DNA from 4 places in the Mesorhizobium sp. NZP2298 genome. Region 4 is predicted to be linked to each of the others. Evidence: riboswitches for the same ligand, from Rfam matches in the RefSeq annotation. Region 4 holds a riboswitch; each other region holds the start of a gene.
What was found. A riboswitch is a leader RNA that binds a small molecule or an ion and turns the genes downstream of it on or off. The one in region 4 is predicted to bind cobalamin.

Region 1 (5,171 bases), 3.2 Mb from region 4:
TACAGCACCGGACCTTAATGCGGAAGCGTGACAGTTTAACCGCTGAACCGTTTTAAGGGGCCTATGCTGCAACGCGGCGAGGGTTAGCGCAGCACTTCCAGCGAAGCAAGTCAAACCTTGTTCAAAACGCCGACCTGGACGGCATATCCGGAGAAACTGGTCCGATCCGCTCCTGTTTGATTTCCTTCGTCTTTTACTCCACTTTTCTCTCCTGACATGGTTGCCGCCAAAACCCTGCTAGCATGGGTTGGAATCACCATGCAGGTTCCGCAAAAGCGGACCCGATTTTGCGACAAGAACCTGCCCAGACAAAGACCCGACCCACAGCCGAAGCCCCTCAGAGTGATGCCTGCATGAAGGAAAAAATCTCGCTCGCCGCCGCCCGCCGCATTGCACTCGCCGCTCAAGGGTTCCTCGATCCGCGCCCAAATGGCACACCCGACCGCCGCCATTTCGCCCGTGTGCTTTCCCGTACCGGCCTGCTGCAGATCGATTCCGTCAGCGCGGTGGTGCGTGCTCATTACATGCCGCTCTATTCGCGCCTGGGTCCCTACCCGTTCGCTTTGCTCGACAATGCCGCCGTGACTCGCAAGCGCACTGTCTTCGAATACTGGGCGCATGAGGCTTCGTTCCTGCCGGTCGAGACCTACCCGCTGATGCGCTGGCGCATGCAGCGCGCCGAGCAAGGCGATGAAATGTATCTGGGGCTGGCCAAATGGGGTCGCGAACACGCCGCCTATATAGAAGACATTTACCGCGCGGTCGTCGAGCTCGGCCCGATCGCCGCGTCGGCGCTCGAAGGCCAGAAAGGTTCGGGCGGCTGGTGGGGCTGGAGCCATGCCAAGCACGCCTTCGAATGGCTGTTCTGGGCCGGGCGCATCACCACGGCGCACCGCCGCGGCTTCGAGCGCTTCTACGATTTGCCAGAGCGGGTGCTGCCGCAGGCGATCCTCGATCTGCCGGCGCCCCCGGCCGAGGACGCGCATCGCGAATTGCTGCGCATCTCGGCCCGCGCCCATGGCGTGGCGACATCGGGCGACCTGCGCGACTATTTCCGGCTGTCGCCGGCCGATATGAAAGGCCGGCTGGAGGAACTGGTCGAGTTGGGCGAGTTGCTGCCGGTGCGCGTCGAAGGCTGGGACAAGCCGGCCTACCTTCACAAGGACGCGCGCCTGCCCCGGAAAATCGAGGCCCGCGCGCTGTTGGCGCCGTTCGACCCGGTCGTCTTCGAGCGCTCGCGCTCTGAGCGGCTGTTCGATTTCCACTACCGCATCGAAATCTACACGCCGGCTGAAAAGCGCCAATACGGCTACTACGTCCTCCCCTTCCTGCTCGGCGACAAGATCGTGGCGCGCGTCGACCTCAAGGCAGACCGGCCGGCCAGCGTCCTGCGCGTCCATGCCGCCTACCCCGAGCCCGGCGCCCCGCCTGATACCGCCGCGCAGCTCTTCGAGGAATTGAAGCAGATGCAGGGCTGGCTTGGCCTTGAACGCATGGACGTGACGCCGGCAGGCGATCTGGGCCCGGCGCTGGCCGACATCGTCGTGTCGTAAGCCCGCGTTGACACCGCTGCCTGCAAAAGCCTAAATCCCGTCCAGACGGTCCCTTGCCCGCAACGGCAGGGGCTAAGAGGGAATGCGGTGCGAGGTGAAAAATCTCAAATCCGCGGCTGTCCCCGCAACTGTAAGCGAAGAGCCAAGGCCGAAAGCCACTGGGAATTCCCGGGAAGGCGGCACCCAAGGCGATGATCCGCGAGCCAGGAGACCTGCCGTCTGCGACAAAAGAATCCGATCGCCCGGCGGGTTTCCGGGCAAGGAGCCCGGTTTTTTGGACCAGAACGGCAGTTTTTCGGCTGGCACAGCGGACAATTCGTCCGCCGACGGCGAAGCCTTGGCCGGCGTCACCATCATCGTCTGCGCCTCCTGTCGCGACGAGACCGGCTCGGACGCGCATCCCCGCGCCGGCGAACTGCTGGCTGAGGACACGCGCCGCGCCGCGGCCGGCGACGACATCCGCGTCCGCACGGTCGAATGCCTCGGCAATTGCAAGCACCGGCTGAGCGCCGCCATCCTGCGCGACGGCTGCTGGAGCTATGTCTTCGGCGACCTGACCGCGGCCAGCGGCGCCGACCTTGTCACCGGCGCCAAGCTCTTCGCCACCTCGACGGACGGCCTCATTCCATGGCGTGGCCGGCCCGATTCCCTCAAGCGCGGCCTCGTGGCCCGCATTCCTCCCCTCGACCTGTTGAAGGATTGATCATGAGCGCCCCAAATTCGACCGGCAATCTCTCCCGCGTCCCCTGCACCGTCGTCACCGGCTTCCTCGGCGCCGGCAAGACGACGCTGGTCCGCCATCTCCTGGAAAACGCCGGCGGCAAGCGTATTGCCATCATCGTCAACGAGTTCGGCGACATCGGCATCGACGGCGAGATTTTGAAGGGCTGCGGCATCGACACCTGCCCGGAGGAGAACATCGTCGAACTGGCCAATGGCTGCATCTGCTGCACCGTGGCAGACGATTTCGTGCCAGCGCTGGACCAGATCCTGTCGCTGACGCCGAAGGTCGACCACATCCTGATCGAAACCTCGGGCCTCGCTCTGCCCAAGCCGCTGGTCCAGGCGTTCCAGTGGCCGACGGTGAAGAGCCGCGTGACGGTCGACGGCGTCATCGCCGTGGTCGACGGCCCCGCATTGGCCGAAGGCCGCGTCGCCAACGACATGGACGCCTTGCAAGCGCAGCGCGCCGGGGATGAGAGCCTCGACCATGACGACCCGGTCGAGGAAGTGTTCGAGGATCAGATCGCTTGCGCGGATCTGATCATCCTGTCGAAGAGCGACCTGATGGACGCCGCCGGTTCGGCCCGCGCCAACGCCATCATCAACGAACATTCCGCCCGCGCCGTGAAGATCGTGCCGACCTCGCATGGCAAGGTCGACCCCTCGGTGCTGCTCGGCCTCGGTCTCGCTGTCGAGAACGATATCGAAAACCGCAAGTCGCATCATGACGGCGCTTTCGACCACGAGCATGACGACTTCGATACCTTCATCGTCGACATCCCCTCGATCGCCAATCCGGACGAGTTGGCAAAGCGCGTCGCGGCCGCCGCCGAACAGGAAAACGTGCTGCGTGTGAAAGGCTTCGTCGAGGTCGGCGGCAAGCCGATGCGGCTCCTGCTGCAGGCCGTCGGCCCGCGCGTCAATCACTACTATGACCGCGCCTGGACGGCCGAGGACGACCGCCGTTCGCGCCTGGTCGTCATCGGCCTCAAGGGGCTGAACCGCCCGGCAATCGAGCGTATACTCGCCGGCTGATTTTCAGACACGAGCCGCGATGCATATCCTCACCACGACCTCCGCCTCGCTCGACGATCTTGCCGAGCCGGTCGATCTGCGGCAGACGCCGGCGGATATCGTGGCCCTGTCCTTCACCGACAGCGATCTTGCCGGGCTGGCGGCGGCGTGGAAGGCCGATGCCGGCCGCGTGCCCTCGATGCGGCTGGCGGCGCTGCGCGACCTGCGCCATCCCATGTCCGTCGACCTCTGGGTCGACAGCGTCGCCCGCCACGCCAAGATCATCCTGGTGCGCATCCTCGGCGGCCACGATTGGTGGCGCTATGGCTGCGACCAGTTGGCTTCGATCGCCCGCGAGCGCGGCATAAAACTGGCGCTGCTTCCCGGTGAAAGCCACGACGAGGATCTCAGGCTGATCGAAGCCTCGACGCTGCCGCGCCAGGAATTGGACGCGTTGCTCGGCTATTTCCGCGAAGGCGGCCCGGCCAATATGAGCGCGCTGGTGCAGAGGCTGGGGCGGCTGGCTGGACAAGATGCGGCCGTTGTTGAGCCGGTGGCGGTGCCAAAAGCCGGCTACTACGAGCCCACACGCGGCGTCCTCCCCCTCCCCCTGCAAGTGGAGGGAAAGGTGGTACCGATCCTCTTCTACCGCTCGATGCTTCTTGCCGCCGATGTCGCGCCGATCGATGCCCTTTTTGAGGCGCTGCGCCAACGCGGCATCCTCCCGGTCCCCATCTTCGTCTCCAGCCTGAAAGAGCCGGCGTCACTCGCCTTTGTGGAAACCGCGTTCGCCGCGCTGAAACCCGCCGCCATCATCACCGCGACCGCCTTCGCCTCCGGTGCCGAACCCGGCGTCGAAACCCTATTCGACCGTGCCGGCGTGCCCGTCTTCCAGGTCATCGTCGCCACCACCCGCCGCGACGTCTGGGAAAACAACCAGCGCGGCGTGGCGCCCGCCGACCTCGCCATGCATGTCGTGCTGCCAGAACTGGACGGCCGCATCCTCGCCGGCGCCATTTCCTTCAAGGGCGAAAGCGATGTCGATCCGGCACTTGGCCACCGTGCCTTCGCCAACCGGCCGGAGCCGGATCGCGTGGCGCAGGTGGCGGATCGCGTGGTGGCCTTCATCAAGCTGCAGGACACGCCACGCGCCGAGCGCAAGCTTGTCATCCTGATCCCGGACTATCCAAGCGCACCGGGCCGCACGGGATATGCCGTCGGCCTCGATGTGCCGTCCAGCGTGCTGGCGATGCTGCATGACCTGAAGGAGCAGGGTTATGGCGTTGAGGGGATTCCGAAATCGCAGCGGGAATTGCTGGATTTGCTGGAGAGGGGCGATGACGGGCTGGGGCTGGAGGATTATCTCGGCTTCTCGAAGGAGTTGCCGGTTGAGGCAATGACTGCCGTTGAAGCGGCCTGGGGAAAAGCGGAATACGAGACCGGCCAGAAACACTTCCCCTTCCGCGCCGCGACCTTCGGCAACATCACCGTAGCCCTCGCCCCCGATCGCGGCCGCTCCGCCGATCGCCGCGCCGACTACCACGATCCAACCTTGCCCCCGCGTCACGCCCTGGTCGCGTTTGGCCTGTGGCTGCGCAAATCCCTCGGCATCCATGCGCTCATCCATGTCGGCGCGCACGGCACGCTGGAATGGCTGCCCGGCAAGACGGTTGCACTCTCGCAAAGCTGCTTTCCCGAGATCGTCACCGGTCCCTTGCCCGTCATCTACCCCTTCATCGTCTCCAACCCAGGCGAAGCGGCGCAGGCCAAGCGGCGCATCGCCGCCGTCACCCTTGGCCATCTGCCGCCGCCGCTGACCGTCGCGGGACTGGACGAAGACCAGCACAAACTCGAGCGCCTGGTCGACGAATATGCCCAGGC
Region 2 (5,171 bases), 3.3 Mb from region 4:
GCGGCAGGCGCGGTGGGCGAGAGCGTGCCGCTGCTCACCGGCGCCTTCCTGTTGTGCGGCGCCTTCTTCACCATCGCGCTCGACGCCTTGGGTTCGACCGCCTTCATGCGTTCGGTACGATCTTATGAACGGCCGCAGATGGCTGCGGTCTACCGCACCTATCTCGATTTTTCCGAACTGACGCCGCCTCTGGTCTATTCAGTGGTGCTGGCTTTCTTCGGGCTGGGTTCGGTGTTCGTCACGCTCGGCCTGCTGGCGGCGGCGTGCGGCTTCGTGACCTGGCGCTATCTGCCGAAGTCACTGTGAGGATCACGGCGAAAGCGTTGCGTGGTGTTCGCGCACCCAGTTGTGGAAGCGGTGCAGTTCATATTCCTCGGGCATCAGCACGCCGGCGGCGTGCCGCATCGAGCGCAGGCCTCTCTGGTTGACCTCGCAGATCGCCGCATCCTCCTCCAGCACCTGTGTGCCGAAGGCGATGATGTTGTCGATGTCGGTCGCGGCCAGCGCTTCGGGCGCGAACAGCCATTCGGAGACAAGTTCCGTCTGTTCCGGCCCGAGCGGCACCAGCCGAACGGTCCTGACATAGTCGACATGGCCGACGATGAACATCGAGGGCAGGCTGGTGGCGTAGGTCTGGCCGGCGGCGCGTTCGGCTGGTGTCAATCCCGAGAAGACCGGCCCATGGGTCTTGCCGTCGCTCGACCAGGTTTCGGCGCCCGCCCGCAGACCACCGGAAAACTCCGGCGCGTCATTGTCGGCGTGGCGGGTCCATTCGGGGTCGTCATGCCGGCTCATCAGGCCGCGGCCATAGATCGGCACCAGCCGCGACAGGTCCTTGTGGACGCCCGGACAATGCAGGCACTCGTTGAAGTTCTCCCAAAAGATCTTCCAGTTGCAGTGCATCACCTTGCGCAGCACATGGCCTGCCACCAGCGTTTCCAGAGGCCAGTTGCCGAGATTGCCGGAGGCCGGGTCGAAGGATGCCTGCGCGGAGCCCGCCGCGTCCTCCTGCAAATTGATGAACACGAAGCCGCGCCATACCGAAAGTGCGACGCGATGGAGCGGATGGTCGGCCTTGTCGAAGCCGTCCGGCAATGATTTCGACGGCACGCGCACGAGGTCGCCGCGCAGCGAATAAGACCAGGCATGATAGGGGCAGGTGATCAGCCGCGCCTTCAGCCGGCCCTCGCTCTCCTGGCAAAGTTGGGAGCCGCGATGCCGGCACGTGTTGTGGAAGGCCCGTAACGCGCCGGTGTCGTCGCGCAGCACGATGATGTCCTGCGTGCCGATGCGGAATCGGCGAAAGGCCAGCGGTTGGGCCAGATCGGCCTCGCGGCAGACCAGCAGCCAGTTCTTGTACCAGATGGCATCGAGGTCCAGTTGATAGGCCGCTGCATCCCAATAGGCCGATGAGGGCAGGGTGGGTTCGGTTTGGGTCAGGCCGTTATAGGGATGGCGCTCGCTGGCAATTGGCTGCATGGCTGGCTTCCTGTGAAGAGGCCAGCCGACACCCGGCCAGCATAATTGTCAATTGTGGTGCCGATGACGGCGGATGTGGGCGGCATGGCGTAATCGCGCTGGTTACCGGCGGAATTTGGTTTGCCGGAGGCGATGATTCTGCCTATAGTCGCCGATGTCGTCGGTTCCATTTTGGAGCCAAGAGGGAATGCGGTGCGGGCTGACTTGTTGCCCAATGCCGTTGCTGCCCCCGCAACTGTATGCGGTAGTCCTCTCCATATGCCACTGAAGATTTGTCTTCGGGAAGGTGGGGAAGGGCGCTGATCCGTGAGCCAGGAGACCTGCCGGCGACAGGAAACTGACTTCGATGCCCTCGGGTGGAGGGTGAAAGGACAAGACATGACTACCGCTTCCGTCTCTCTCGGCGCCTCCGTTTCCTCGCAGTCGCGCTTCATGCAGCTGGCGCTCGCCGCGCTGCTCGGCACCTTCATCATCGGCTTCGTCGGCTTCTCGCATATCGATGCGGTCCACAATGCCGGTCATGACAACCGGCATTCGATGGCGTTTCCCTGCCACTGACGAGGATCTGACATCATGAATCTGTTTCGCAACGTCGTGTTCATCGCGGCGATCGCAGGGCTCGTGGCCGGCGTCGTTCTCGCCTGCATGCAGGCCTATGCCACCGTGCCGCTGATCCTCAAGGCGGAAGTCTACGAACAGGCCGAAGGCGGCCATAGCCATGACCATGCCACGGCGCCGGCTGATGCCGCCAGCGGCAACGCAATGAGTTCCGCCGCGCCAGCATCGAATGCCATGAGCGCTGCCACCCCGGCTCCGGCCGCAGCGGCTGTTCCGGCCGAGGACGAGGGCTGGGCGCCTGCCGACGGCTTCGAACGTTTTGCCTTCAACGTGGTGTCCAACGTCGTTACCGGCATCGGCTTCGCGCTGATCCTGGTCGCTGTTTCGGAATTCGCCGGAGGCATCGGCAATTGGCGCCAGGGCGTGTTCTGGGGCCTGGCCGGCTTTGCCGTTTTCACGCTGGCGCCCGGCCTCGGCCTGCCGCCGGAACTGCCGGCCATGCCGGCGGCCGACCTCACGCAGCGCCAGATCTGGTGGGTGGCAACGGTGGTCGCGACCGCCATCGGGCTTGGCCTGATCGCGTTCCGCAAGTCGTTGCCGCTTGCCATCCTTGCCGTGCTGCTGATCGTGGCGCCGCACATCGTCGGCGCGCCGCAGCCCGATAGCTTCGAGACACCGATCCCGGAAGGCCTGCACCACCAGTTCGTGGTGGCGGTGACGCTGACCAATCTGGTGTTCTGGCTGATGCTTGGCGCCGTCGTCGGCGTGGTGCGCGGACGCTTCACCGGCACCGCGACCAGCCTGCGCGACAGCTTTGCCTGATCGCGGCAAGCTGAGCTTCATCATTGGTGGTGCGCGCTCGGGAAAGAGCGCGCACGCCGAAACCCTGGCGACGGCGTTGCCCTCGCCATGGGCCTATATCGCCACCGCGCAAGCCTATGACGACGAGATGCGCGAGCGCATAGCGCTGCATCGGGCGCGGCGCGGCGCGGGCTGGACGACTATCGATGCGCCGCTCGACCTCGCCGGCGCGCTCGAGGCCTTGCCCGATAGCCACCCGGTGCTGGTCGACTGCCTGACGCTGTGGCTGACCAATCACTTGCTGGCAGACCATGACCTTGGGTTTGAGTGCCGGCGGCTGGCGGATGTGTTGTCGCGACCTCGCGGGCCGTGGTTCGTGGTATCCAACGAAGTCGGGCAAGGCATCGTGCCGGACAATGCGCTGTCGCGCCGCTTTCGTGATGAGGCCGGTCGACTCAACCAGCAGATCGCGGCGATCGCCGATACGGTGCTGCTGATGGTGGCGGGGCTGCCACTCAAGGTGAAATGAGATGACCGATATCGACGGCAAGACCACCGAAGACCGGGACGAAGAGCGCCACCGCGCCAAGATGGCCAAGCGCAAGGCGGTGCAGGACGCCGAGGTGGCGGCCAAGACGATCGAGAAGGGCCTGCTGATCGTCAACACCGGCCCGGGCAAGGGCAAGACGACAGCAGCGTTCGGTTTGGCGCTCCGCATGCTCGGCTATGGGAAGCGCGTCGGCGTCGTCCAGTTCATCAAGGGCAAGTGGCACACGGGCGAGAAGGATGCTTTCGCAACCTTCGGCGACCGCGTCGTCTGGCACGCGATGGGCGAGGGCTTCACCTGGGAGACGCAGGATCTGAAACGCGATATCGCCGCTGCCGAAGCCGCCTGGGCCAAGGCGCTGGAGTTGATGGCCGATCCGTCCATCAGCCTTGTCGTGCTCGACGAGCTCAATATCGCATTGCGCTACGACTATCTCGATCTCGACAAGGTGGTCGCAGCGCTGAAAGCGCGTCGCGAGGGACTGCATGTCGTCGTCACTGGCCGCAACGCCAAGCCGGCACTGGTCGAAGCGGCCGACCTGGTCACCGAAATGGCCGTGACCAAGCACCACTTTTCGGCAGGCGTGAAAGCCCAGCAGGGGATCGAGTTCTAGAACGCCAGAACCGCGACAACCGAGACCAAGCCGAACAGCGCGATCAGCAGATAGTCAGCGACGCGGTAGAGTTTCAGCGCCCGCCTGATGTCGCCGCTGTCGACGTCGCGGCGGCCGCCTTCACCCATGAAGACATCATCGACCAGCACGCCGCCATAGCTGCGCGGCCCGGCCAGTGCCAGACCGAGCGCGCCGGCCATGGCCGCTTCCGGCCAGCCGGCGTTGGGCGAGCGATGTTTTTTCGCGTCGCGCCACACCGCGTGCCAGGCGCTGCGGGGATCGGCGTCCCTGACCAGGAAAGCCGCCAGCACGATCAGCAGCGCCGTCAGCCGAGAGGCCGGCAGGTTGATCCAGTCGTCGAAGCGCGCCGCCGCCCAGCCGAAGGCCTCGTGGCGCGGGGTGCGGTGGCCGATCATCGAATCGGCGGTGTTGGCGGCCTTGTAGGCGGCGCCGCCGGCCAGCCCGCCGACACCGGTCCAGAAGGCGGGAGCGACGATCCCGTCGGAAAAATTCTCCGCCAGGCTTTCGATCGCCGCACGGCAGACGGCGGCGCGGTCGAGCGCTTCGGGATCACGGCCAACGATTCGCGAGACGGCGACACGGCCCATGGCCAGCCCGCCTGTATCGAGCGCGTCGGCGACGGATTCGACATGTTCGTAAAGGCTCTTCTGCGACAGAAGCGATGTCGCCAGAAGGGCGGCAACGATCAGTCCCAGGGGAACGAACCAGAGCAGGACAAGCTGTACGCAAAGGCCGATCGCCGCCGGCACCAGCACGATGACCAGAAGTGCCTGGACACCGCGTTGGCGACGTAGTGCGTCGGGATCAGTGGCGCGGTTGAGCCTGCGATCGAGAAAGGATATCAGCCTGCCGAACCACGTCACCGGATGGCCGATGGCGCGAAAGAGCCAATCCGGGTAACCGAGGGCGAATTCGACGGCCAATGACAGGAAAGCGATCAGGACTGACATGAAGCTTCTTGAAGGAGCGGTGGACCATGGTGGAAGTCTCGGCCGGGCGAGGGTGCTTTTCCCCAACGCCGTATTGCCTTTCGTCGACCTCTCTACCGGTATCAATCCGCACTCCTACCCGCTTTTCGACCTGCCCGCCACCTCGCTGTGGCGATTGCCGGAAGCCGGGCGAGCGCGTGAGCTGACAGAGATAGCGGCCAGA
Region 3 (5,171 bases), 980 kb from region 4:
CGCCTCAATAGTCTCCAGAAGTGCCGTTTGAACCTTCCCCAGCTTAGCCCTGTATCCGGTTTCCCGGAACACGCTCCGCAGACCGGCGCCGCGTGATCGCCGATGCCTCTCCCGATGGTCGGGAACGGGGTTTCGGCGATCAAGGTCGGGGAGACGATAGTGATACTGGATTATCCCAATACGGAATAATCCGAAACTGGCTGGCGGTGAGCCGCCTCGTTTCTGGCCGGCTCATTTGAGGCCAAGCCTCCTTCGATCGCCAGCCAACGGCGGCGTCTGGAAAGCTGACTTCGACGCGCCGTAACAAGGGCCGCGGCCAGGCCAAGCTTGCCGAGGCGCTTCGTCACCGGCAGCGCGATTGCCTTGGGCGCGCCGGATAGACTCCCCCAAGGATGCCCGGTGTGTGGCGTTGCCGCTCACCGCCGGCGAGTGGCACCGAGCCCTACGCCGTCTGCGCTTTTTCCCGAATTGCGCGTGCCGCAGCCACCATGTTCACCAGGGCAGGGCGGACCTCCTCCCACCTGCGCGTTTTGAGACCGCAGTCGGGATTCACCCACAGTTGGCCATCCGACAATCGCTCGCGCGCAAGCATGATGAGGTTGGAAATTTCGCCCACTTCCGGGACCCGCGGCGAGTGAATGTCATAGACGCCGGGACCGATCTCGTTCGGATACTTGAAGGTTCGCAGCGTATCGAGCAGTTCCATCTGCGAGCGCGAGGTTTCAATGGAGATCACATCGGCATCCATTGCAGCAATCGCGTCCACGATGTCGCCGAACTCGGAATAGCACATATGGGTGTGAATCTGGGTCGCATCGCCAACCGCCGTTGAAGCCAGCCGGAAGCATTCGACGGCCCAGTCGAGATAGGTTTCCCAGTCGGCCTCACGAAGCGGCAAGCCCTCGCGCAGTGCGGCTTCGTCGATCTGGATCATCCTGGCGCCGGCCTTTTCGAGGTCGCTCACTTCATCGCGAATGGCGAGCGCGACTTGGCGGCAGACGGCTGAGCGCGGAAGGTCGTCTCGGACGAAGGACCAGTTGAGGATCGTCACCGGGCCGGTAAGCATGCCCTTCACCGGCTTTGGCGTCAGCGACTGGGCGTATCGCCACCAGTGTAGTGTCATCGGATTTTGTCGCGACACATCGCCAATGATGATCGGGGGTCGCACAAAGCGCGAGCCATAGCTCTGCACCCACCCATGCTGCGTGAAGGCAAAGCCGCGGAGCTGCTCGGCGAAATACTGCACCATATCGTTGCGCTCGAATTCGCCGTGGACCAGCACGTCGAGTCCGATCTCTTCTTGCCAGCGAACGGCGGCTTCTATCTCTTTTTTCAGGAAGGCCTCATAGTCGACGTAACTCAGCTCGCCCTTGGCATGGGCTGCCCGCGCCTTGCGAACCTCGGCTGTTTGCGGGAAGGAGCCGATCGTCGTGGTGGGGAAGGATGGCAAGCCAAACGTGTCGCCCTGAAGCTTGGAGCGCACGTCGAATGCGCTCTTCCGGCGCGTCATGGCGACCTTGATGCTGGCGACCCGACCTTCGACGAGCGGATCATGCACCTTAGCGGATGTCGCGCGAGCGGCGGCAGCCTCAGCCGACGCCTCTAGTTCGGCGGCGACCGCGTCCCGGCCTTCAGCCAGGGCACGGGCGAGCACGACCAGCTCGTCGGTTTTTTGCGCCGCGAAGGCGAGCCACGATTTCACGTCCGCATCGAGTGCCGTCTCCATGTCCAGGTCGATCGGCACATGCAGCATCGAGCAGGACGGGGCGATCTCCACGCGGTCCAGCGGCCAGCCGGCGACGATCGGCTTGATGCGGTCAAGTATGGCAGGCAGGTTCGCGCGCCAGACGTTGCGGCCGTCGATCAGCCCGAGCGAGAGCACAAGTTCCTTCTGCGCGAGCCGGCCGACGGTCTCCAACTGCTCTGGAGCGCGCACGAGATCGACGTGCAGTCCCGCCACGGGCAGAGAAATTGCGGTCTCGAGATTGTCTCCCAGCGATCCGAAATAGGTAGCGACCATGATCTTCAACTCCGGTGCTGCTTTTGACAGCCGGCAGTAGGCGAATTGGAGCGCATCCCGTTCGTTGGGAACCAGATCGACCACGAGCGCCGGCTCATCGATCTGCACCCAATCGGCTCCCGCGAGCTTCAGCCTCCGCAGGAGCTCCTCGTAGACGGGCAGCAGCCGTGGCAGGAGCGCGATAGGGTTGAAACCTTCCTCAGGTGACTTCGCCAACTTGAGAAAGGTAACCGGTCCAAGCAGGACCGGGCGCGTGTGGATGCCGAGCGCCTTGGCCTCGAGGAAATGATCGACCGGTTTCGCCGACGAGAGGGCAAAGCTCTGATCGTCGGTAAGTTCCGGCACAATGTAGTGATAGTTGGTGTCGAACCATTTGGTCATTTCCATCGCGGCAAGGCCATGCCCGTTGGCCGCATGCTCGTCACCGGCATGTCCGCAATCAGCGGCCTGATCTTGGTTGCCGCGCGCCATTGCGAAATAGGTATCGAGTGGGACCTCGCCGTCAGTCCAGGTGTATCGTGCCGGCACGGCGCCGACCATGGCGACGGTGTCGAGCACATGGTCATAAAGTGAGAAATCGTTGGACGGGATTTTCGACACGCCGCGATCGTGCTGCTCCCTCCAGCTGGCGGCGCGTAGCGCCTTCGCCGTCGCGAGCAGGTCGGCAGCGGGAGATTTTCCGGACCAGTAGCTTTCAAGCGCGAATTTGAGTTCCCGCCGTCGACCGATACGCGGCACGCCGAGCGTTGCCACTGGAATTTGTTGAGAGACAGTCATGCCATACCCCGATGGTTGGGGCGTGGGGACAAGGAACGCGCGAGTAGGCGGCACGAAGCCAGGCTACCGCGGCCACCGAGACACCCCGCCCGTGGACGTTGTTCGTCGTGGCAGGTCTCCTGGCTCGCGGGTCAAAGCCTCTGCCCGTCTTCCCGAGGCCGTTCGCCTCAGTGACACCAATGGGCTTGGCTCGCCGCTAACAGTTGCGGGGGCAGCGCCGGCATCGCACCGGCTTCCCTCTTAGCTCCGCTACGGCAGTGCCGCGCGGAGAACCACGACATGCGCACAATCACAGCAGCTTCGCTCCTTGTCAATACATATAACGAGATGTTTATGTGATGATGCGAATAGTGCCCTTGCGCTGATCAGTCTCTTTCGCCCAAAGCCGTGTACGATGCGGCCTCACATCAGTGCAGGCTCGGAGAGGTCCTTGTCCTCATCGGCGACGCCGGATCAGATCGAGGTCGCCGGGCTCAAGAGCGTAAAGTGGGGCGAGGCCGTCACGGTCCGCCGGGAATCCCGGTATTTGTTCCCCGCTCGGCTTCGCTCAGCGTGCTTGCGCATTCCAGCACGCTGATAACCATGTCCGGAAGCGGAAAGGAGAGGTGGCGCCTCAGGTCGGCGGAACTGGGGCTGGGCCGCCAGCGTCTCGAACAACTGCGCGGCGATCGCCTCGACCTGCTGCGCGAGCAGCTTCACCCTGCGATTGCTGAAGGCCGGCGCCACGATCGTGCGTAACCGGGCATGCTCGCCCCCCTCGTGCGAGACCAGCCACCCCGGCGAACCGAGAATCACCGAATCCGGGGTGAATGCCGCACTTCTCTAAGCGACGGAAGGGCGGAAGCTGACCGGCAGGCGCTGCGGGCAGCGAATGACGTAAGACGGCATGTAGACGACGTCCTCCGCAGCGATGGTCAGGGCCAGATCCTCCAGCCGCCCGAACAGCGCGGGGAAGGCGCAGCGCAATTCCAGGCGCGCCAGCGCAGCGCCCAGGCAGGAATGCGGCCCCTCGCCGAATGACAGGTGCGGGTTGTGCCGCCGGGTGACATCGAACCTGTCGGCGCCGGGACCGAAGGCCTTTTCGTCCCGGTTCGCCGCATGGAACGCCATCAGGACGGCATCGCCGCGGCGGACCATGCATCCGTCGATCTCCACGTCCTGGGTGGCATAGCGGAACGGCAGATTGGCCGCTGAGCTGCCCCAGCGCAGGATCTCGTCGATCGCCTGTGACCAAGGAACTTGGCCGCTGCGCACCAGGTGCAGTTGCTGCGGATGCGTCAGCAATGCCAGCACGCCATTGCCGATGACGCCGGCGGTGGTCACGAAGCCCGCAGAGAGCACCATGAACAGCATGTCGATGAGCTCGGTGTCGGAAACGAGCTCGCCTTTGTCACGGGCGACGATCAGGGCCGAAGCCAGATCATCGCCGAGCTGGCCCCGCTTGAGCGCGATCAGGCGACGGAAGAACTCCGGGATGCGCTGCCGCGTCTGTCGCACCTCTTCGGCTGTGGCGGAGGTGTTGGCCAGGCTGTAGGTGAGCGCGACGATCTCTTCACGCTGTTCGTCCGGCAAACCGAACAGTTCGGCAATCACGTTGGTGGGCAGCGGAACGGCGAACTCGCACATCAGATCGGCACTGCCGCCGCGCTGCGCCATCTCGGCCAGGAGTCGATCGACGCATTGTTCGATCCGTGGCGCCAGCAAGGCGATACGACTAGGCGCGAAGCTGCTGGACAGCAGGCCGCGCAAGCGACGGTGATCGGCGCCGTGCGCCGTGGTCATGTTGTCCACTTTGCATATCCCGATCAGCGGATGATCCTCGGGAATCTCGCCGTCCTGCACCGCCCGCCACTGTCGCCAGTCCTTGTTGAAACGCTGGTCGGAAAGCATCTGCCTGAGCGTCTGGTGACGGCCTGCCGCCCAGGCCACCACACCGCCTGGCAGCGACACTCGCGCCATCCCCCCCTGCTGCAGAATCGCAGAAGAAAGACGATCAAGTTGCGTGGGAGCGGCCGGCACACCGATCACGTCGCAATGATCGTTTTCTACGCGCATGCCAACAACTCCTTTAAGAACCATTGCGGGTCCACTTCTCGGCACGGATGATCCGCGCGCGGACTTCGAAAAGCGCCCCTTTTGTGTGGTTCGTCCTCAGAAGCGGTAGGTGAGACCTGCGCCTATCAACCAGGGATCGAGCTTGGCCTTGCCCGTGAGCTTGGCGCCGGCGACAGTGACGTCGAAGTCGGGCTTGAGGAAAAGCTTCTTCACGTCGAAGTTGACGCCCCAGTGCTCGTCCACCATGTAGTCGAATCCGACCTGCAGCGCGGCGCCGAATGTGTTCTTGACCTTGAGATCATCGGCGCTGCCGGCTTGC
Region 4 (5,171 bases):
CGCAACGATGTCTAGCGCCGGGGGTACCGGCCGCGGCGCTATGTCGACAATGTGAAAAGTGTGCTTGCCCTGCCAGTTCAAGGGGTTCTCGACCCCCAGCCGCTGCTTCAGGCCCAGCCGCGCGAAACCGCGCGCATCCTGCTTCAGCGTTGAAAACAGAGGCCGCGCGGTTACGCCACCGACGAGATCGATCAGCACATAGTCATCGCCGACGCTGTCGAGCCCGTTGAGCAGACCGGCGGCGACGGTGCCGGATTTGCCGGCGCCACCCGCACCGGCAAGCAGCACGCCCTTGCCATTGGCACCGAGCGTGCCGGCATGGGTCAGCCGCATGCCGCGCGCCGCATATTCCCAATGCAGGAAGGCCCGCAGTGGCGCTGTTGGCTCCCAGGGCGGGAAGGCATCGGCCGACGCCATCAGTTGCACGCCAATGCGGCGTTGCGGATCGTAGACCTGCCAGAAATCCAGATCGTGAAAATAGTGGCCACGCAGCCCGTCCCCGGCGAGCCGTTCGGCAAAGCCGTATTCGGTGAAATGCGCGTCGCCCCACCTCGCCGGCTCAGGGATGCCGCCGATGCCAGGATGAGCGATGAAGATACGGCATGCCGACGGTGCCGTCAGGCCATCATGGGCCTCTACAAAGGCGTGGCCCAGCGCATCCGCGAGCACACCGGGACGGACATGCGCGGTCAGCTCCAGTCGAGGCAGGCGGACCGTCAGCGGGGCCGGATAATTTGCAGCGGCTTCTTCCGCGGCGGTGATGAGATACCGTGCGTAATCCGGCAAGGTTTCGAGCGTGACGCGCGGCATCCAGCGCCCTCTATCTCGGACGCAGCCGGCTCGTCAGGATGCCTGCTTGACCGCCGGCCAGCCGAGGGGTTCCTCGACCTCGTGGATGGGATCCACGATGATCAGGTCGGCGAGGTCGTCGTGAATGCTCACATTGAGCGGTTCGTTCGTGGCGGCAAGCTCGGCGGATAGCTCGTCCGGCAGCGCTTGCGCAACCTGATCTGAACGCACCAGCAACCCCATTTCGAGCAGTTGCGAGATGAAGTGTTCGAGTTCCGCCGCGCCCAGTGTCGAGCCACCGGCGGTCAGCCCGATCAGGGCTTGGGTGTTGACCCCGGACGAGAGCGCCTGCCAAACCCTGCTGCCGGAATCGGAGAAGCCGAAATACTTGCCATTCGCAAGGTTGAGCACGACTGCCTCGCCATCGAAGGATTCGAAGACGATGTCCCTGCTCGCAACCGCATAGGTGTCGCAATCATGCGTCATTGTTGCCCCCGCTTCACAATTCCCGCCCGCCAGCGGGATCGCTTCCACTGACAACGCCTGTAAACGCTCGGTTCTTTCTTGGCAAGGCAACCGGCGCCGGCAGGGTGCCGGCACTTTTGGCGATCAGTTGGAGCGCAAGCCGATCACGCTTCGATTTCGAGAGCCGATAGCGGCTTCGAGCAGCAGGCGAGGATGAAGCCGTCGTCGATCTCGTGATCGAGGATGCCGCCATTGTGGCTCATCTCGACGGCACCGGAGACTTTCTTCACCTTGCAGGTTCCGCACAGGCCGAATTCGCAGGCCGCGGGTATCCGCACGCCAGAGGCACGCGCCGTCTGCAGCACGGTCTGGCCGGCGACGCATTCGGCGTCGACGTCCGAAAGCGCGAAGCGGATCTGCGTTGCGGCCTCGGCGGGAACGGCCACGCCATCCTGCGCCGGCGTTGCGAACGGCGCCGGGATCTCCTCCACCGCGGGTGCGGCAAAGCTCTCCTGGTGGTATTTCGTCATGTCGAAGCCGGCGGCTTCCAGCATGCCGCGCACGGCGCGCATGAAAGGGTCCGGACCACAGCAGAAGATTTCGCGTTCACGGAAATCGGGCGCCAGCAATGGCAGCCGGATGGCGTCGATACGGCCCATATGGCCATACCAGCCCTCGCGGCTTGACCGCTCCTCGATCATGAAGCCCAGCGACAGGCCTGGCATATGACCGCCGAGCAGCTCAAGCTCCTTGCGGAAAATGATCTCTTCGGCGCGACGCGCGCAATTGACGAAGCCGACATCGGTCCATGGCGCGCAGTCGTTCAGCCAGCGCAGCATCGACATCATCGGCGTCACGCCGGACCCGGCCGAGATGAACAGGTATTTGGCCGCCGGATGGCTGTGCAGCGAAAAGTCGCCGCTCGGCCCATAGGCCTTGACGTGCGAACCGGGTGTCAGGTGATCGAACATCCATCGCGTGCCGATGCTGCCGGCCTGCGCCTTCACCGTGACCGCGATAGAGAAGGGCCGCGACGGAGAGGAGGACAGCGTATAGGTGCGCATCAGCGGCCCGTCCGGTACAGGTAGCTCCAGCGTCACGAACTGGCCCGGCTTGTAGCGGAACCAGGTCTGGTTGTCGGATCGGAACGTGAAGGTCTTGACGTCAGGCGCCTCGTCGCTGACGCCGATCACTTCCAGCACCTGCAGCCTGTCGTTCCAGGGCGCCATCTGATCGAGATGGCGATAGAGGCCAAGGTCGGTCATCGCATTCATCCCTCAACCTCTCAGGCGACGCTGCGCAGCGCCGGCCGGCCGCCTTCGGCGAGGCGCGGGCCGATGAAGCGGGCGTACCAGTCGACGAACTGGATCACGCCGCCCTCATGCAGCTCCGAATAGGGGCCGGGCTCATAGGCCGGCGACAGGATGCCGAGGGCGTTTTCCTCGACGATGCGGCGGTCCTGATCGTTGGTCTCGGTCCACACATGGGTGAGCTCGGCAAGATCGTAGTCGACGCCCTCGACCGCATCCTTGTGCACCAGCCACTTGGTCGTCACGGCGGTTTCGGTGGCGCTGATCGGCAGCACGCGGAAGGTGACGGCATGGTCGATGAGGATATGGTTCCAGGTCGTCGGGTAGTGATAGTGCATCAATGTGCCGATACGGTCGGCCGAGACGCTGTCGGAGAGGTTCTTCCTCACCGCCCGCTTGCCGTTCATCGTGTAGCTGACCGCATCGCGCAGCAGCGGCGCCCGCGTGGCTCGGTATTGCCCCGCCGGGTCGATGCGGAACTTGCTCGGCAGGCCGACCGCTTCGCATTTGGCCCAGTGCGCCAGCATCTCCGGATCGCTGTCGGCGCCTTGCACGCCGGTCACGGTCGGTGCTTCCGGGAAGGTTTTGCACAGCTCCGGATGATTGCCCGCGCAGTGATAGCACTCTCGGTTGTTTTCCCAGACGAGCTTCCAATTGCCCTTTTCGACGATGGTGCTCTCGAAGGCGATCTTTGCCTCGCTGAGCCGGTGCGGCTTGAGATAGGGTTCGATCATCGCCCGCATCGGCGCGAAGTCGGCTGGCTCCTTCGCCAGGCAGATGAAGATGTAGCCGGCAACGCTTTCGCAGGCGACCGGCTTCAGCCCGAACTGGCTCTTGTCGAAACCGTCGGCCATCTGGCGGGCAAACAGCAGGCGACCGTCGAGCTCATAGGTCCACTGGTGATAGGGACAGACAAGTTTGGCGGCCGTGCCCTTGTCCGTGTTGCAGACCCGGCTTCCGCGATGGCGGCAGGAATTGTGGAAGGCGTTGATCTTGCCCTGCTGATCGCGCACCAGCACGACCGGGTAGTCGCCGACCTGTACGGTGATGAAGCTGCCGGGCTTGGGCAATTCGCAATCATGGCCGATGAAAAGCCAGTCGCGGTACCAGATCAGCTCCATGTCGAGCTTGAAATAGTCCGGGTCGGTGTAGAAGGGCTGCTCGAGCGAGAAACCCTCTCTGCGGCTGTCCAGGAGCCTCAGCATATCGTTGCGCACATCCATGTCCTGTCCTCGTGTTTAAGGACTGACTATGGTGGTGATGGAGGAAGGATCGGATGCAGTCCCGGCGAAGCGCCGGTCATGCACTATCCACCTCTTGACCGCCCACCGCGATCAGTCGAGTTCAAAAATCTCGGGCTGGTTTCCGGGCTCTGGAGTGTCCTTTCGGACGGTCGCTACACCTTCCCAGGCTTTCGCCCAGTGGTCTCCCGTTGCGACTTGAACTCCACCACCGTTGCGGGGGCAGCGCCGGACTTTGACCGGCTTCCCAATTCTCCGCCCCGTCGTCACGAAGCGGCACCCGAGATGGCCATGATCTAATCACGACAGCGCATGCCACATCGGCATGAAAGCGACATCGCATCCATGTGCCGCGACACGCTTGCGCAGCGAGCGGGCCGGGAACAACGGCCACGAAACGCGTCTCGGTGACGACGGTGCCGGCTATCGAAATCGCCCCGGAATCGAAGCAAGAAAGGTTAACGGTTTCGAAAAGTGACTATTAGCAGATTCTAAAATCGAACCGAACGGTTCGTTTCTGTTGACGGTGCGTACAGCAGGGTGTGAACGCTGAGCCTCCGATACCTCAGGTGATCGCGTTGCCGATTTTATCTAATCGATTGATATCAAAAAGAAAAATGTTTGATCCGGAAGGCTTTGGTACAATTTCAAGTGGTGGACTCTTGGTCCACACGGAACAACTTCGTGATTGGAAACGGCCGCCTGGCTTTCCCACATCGGGGCTGTCCGAACGACGCGATTTTAATCCCAAGACACGCCGCTAGACGGACGGAAAAATACTGGAGTACCAAAAATGAAAAAGATTGTTCTCACTGCCGCCGCCCTTCTGGCCATTTCCGGCAGCGCCTTCGCTGGTAGCGATCACTATGGTTCGAATGCACCTGCAGCCACTGCTGCCGTCGACGGTTCGTATACCGCTTCGACCAAGAAGTCGGAGCCGGCTGCTCAGGCGCCTGTCACGGGTGCCGATCGCAACCTCTTCGGCAACAACTAACAGTCGATTTCCAGCAGGCGGTGGGCTCGGCTCGCCGCCTTGGCGGAACTCGAAGAATTCAGGAGACTTGAAATGAAGAAGATCATCCTTGCTGCCGCCGCCGTCCTGGCTATCTCCGGCAGCGCCTTCGCCGGCAGCGACAACTATGGCTCCAATGGCGCCAACCAGCCCGCTGTTACTTCGACCGACAGCTCTTACACCGCTTCGATCAAGAAGTCGGAACCGGCTGCCCAGACACCCGTCCAGGGTGCCGACCGCAATCTCTTCGGCCACTAACAGCCGATTCTCCGGGGTGGCGGGCCCGCCTGCCGCCCCGTTGAAACTTGAAATTCAGGAGACTTGAAATGAACAAGATCATCATTGCTGCCGCCG

Region 1: linked by a shared signal. The riboswitch ahead of EB231_RS17640 (DUF1636 family protein) and the one ahead of EB231_RS01920 (aromatic ring-hydroxylating oxygenase subunit alpha) in region 4 are both predicted to bind cobalamin.
Region 2: linked by a shared signal. The riboswitch ahead of EB231_RS17855 (CbtB domain-containing protein) and the one ahead of EB231_RS01920 (aromatic ring-hydroxylating oxygenase subunit alpha) in region 4 are both predicted to bind cobalamin.
Region 3: linked by a shared signal. The riboswitch ahead of metE (5-methyltetrahydropteroyltriglutamate--homocysteine S-methyltransferase) and the one ahead of EB231_RS01920 (aromatic ring-hydroxylating oxygenase subunit alpha) in region 4 are both predicted to bind cobalamin.

The regions. Positions count from the first base shown of each region.
Region 1 is NZ_CP033365.1:3,644,460-3,649,630, reverse strand. Features, by position in the region: gene EB231_RS17645 (winged helix-turn-helix domain-containing protein) at 354-1,553, shown strand; cobalamin riboswitch at 1,583-1,787, shown strand; gene EB231_RS17640 (DUF1636 family protein) at 1,828-2,256, shown strand; gene cobW (cobalamin biosynthesis protein CobW) at 2,259-3,311, shown strand; gene cobN (cobaltochelatase subunit CobN) at 3,331-5,171, shown strand, end outside.
Region 2 is NZ_CP033365.1:3,690,170-3,695,340, forward strand. Features, by position in the region: gene EB231_RS17845 (MFS transporter) at 1-306, shown strand, start outside; gene EB231_RS17850 (aromatic ring-hydroxylating oxygenase subunit alpha) at 310-1,479, opposite strand; cobalamin riboswitch at 1,624-1,821, shown strand; gene EB231_RS17855 (CbtB domain-containing protein) at 1,858-2,037, shown strand; gene EB231_RS17860 (CbtA family protein) at 2,053-2,859, shown strand; gene cobU (bifunctional adenosylcobinamide kinase/adenosylcobinamide-phosphate guanylyltransferase) at 2,852-3,367, shown strand; gene cobO (cob(I)yrinic acid a,c-diamide adenosyltransferase) at 3,369-3,998, shown strand; gene cbiB (adenosylcobinamide-phosphate synthase CbiB) at 3,995-4,969, opposite strand; gene cobD (threonine-phosphate decarboxylase CobD) at 4,968-5,171, shown strand, end outside.
Region 3 is NZ_CP033365.1:6,786,272-6,791,442, reverse strand. Features, by position in the region: gene metE (5-methyltetrahydropteroyltriglutamate--homocysteine S-methyltransferase) at 443-2,773, opposite strand; cobalamin riboswitch at 2,890-3,089, opposite strand; partial or broken gene EB231_RS35005 (cytochrome P450) at 3,364-3,613, opposite strand; gene EB231_RS32275 (cytochrome P450 family protein) at 3,620-4,852, opposite strand; gene EB231_RS32270 (OmpW/AlkL family protein) at 4,949-5,171, opposite strand, start outside.
Region 4 is NZ_CP033365.1:425,796-430,966, reverse strand. Features, by position in the region: gene EB231_RS01935 (serine kinase) at 1-810, opposite strand, end outside; gene EB231_RS01930 (PqqD family protein) at 844-1,275, opposite strand; gene EB231_RS01925 (hybrid-cluster NAD(P)-dependent oxidoreductase) at 1,419-2,519, opposite strand; gene EB231_RS01920 (aromatic ring-hydroxylating oxygenase subunit alpha) at 2,540-3,787, opposite strand; cobalamin riboswitch at 3,904-4,104, opposite strand; gene EB231_RS01915 (DUF680 domain-containing protein) at 4,599-4,799, shown strand; gene EB231_RS01910 (DUF680 domain-containing protein) at 4,872-5,075, shown strand; gene EB231_RS01905 (DUF680 domain-containing protein) at 5,144-5,171, shown strand, end outside.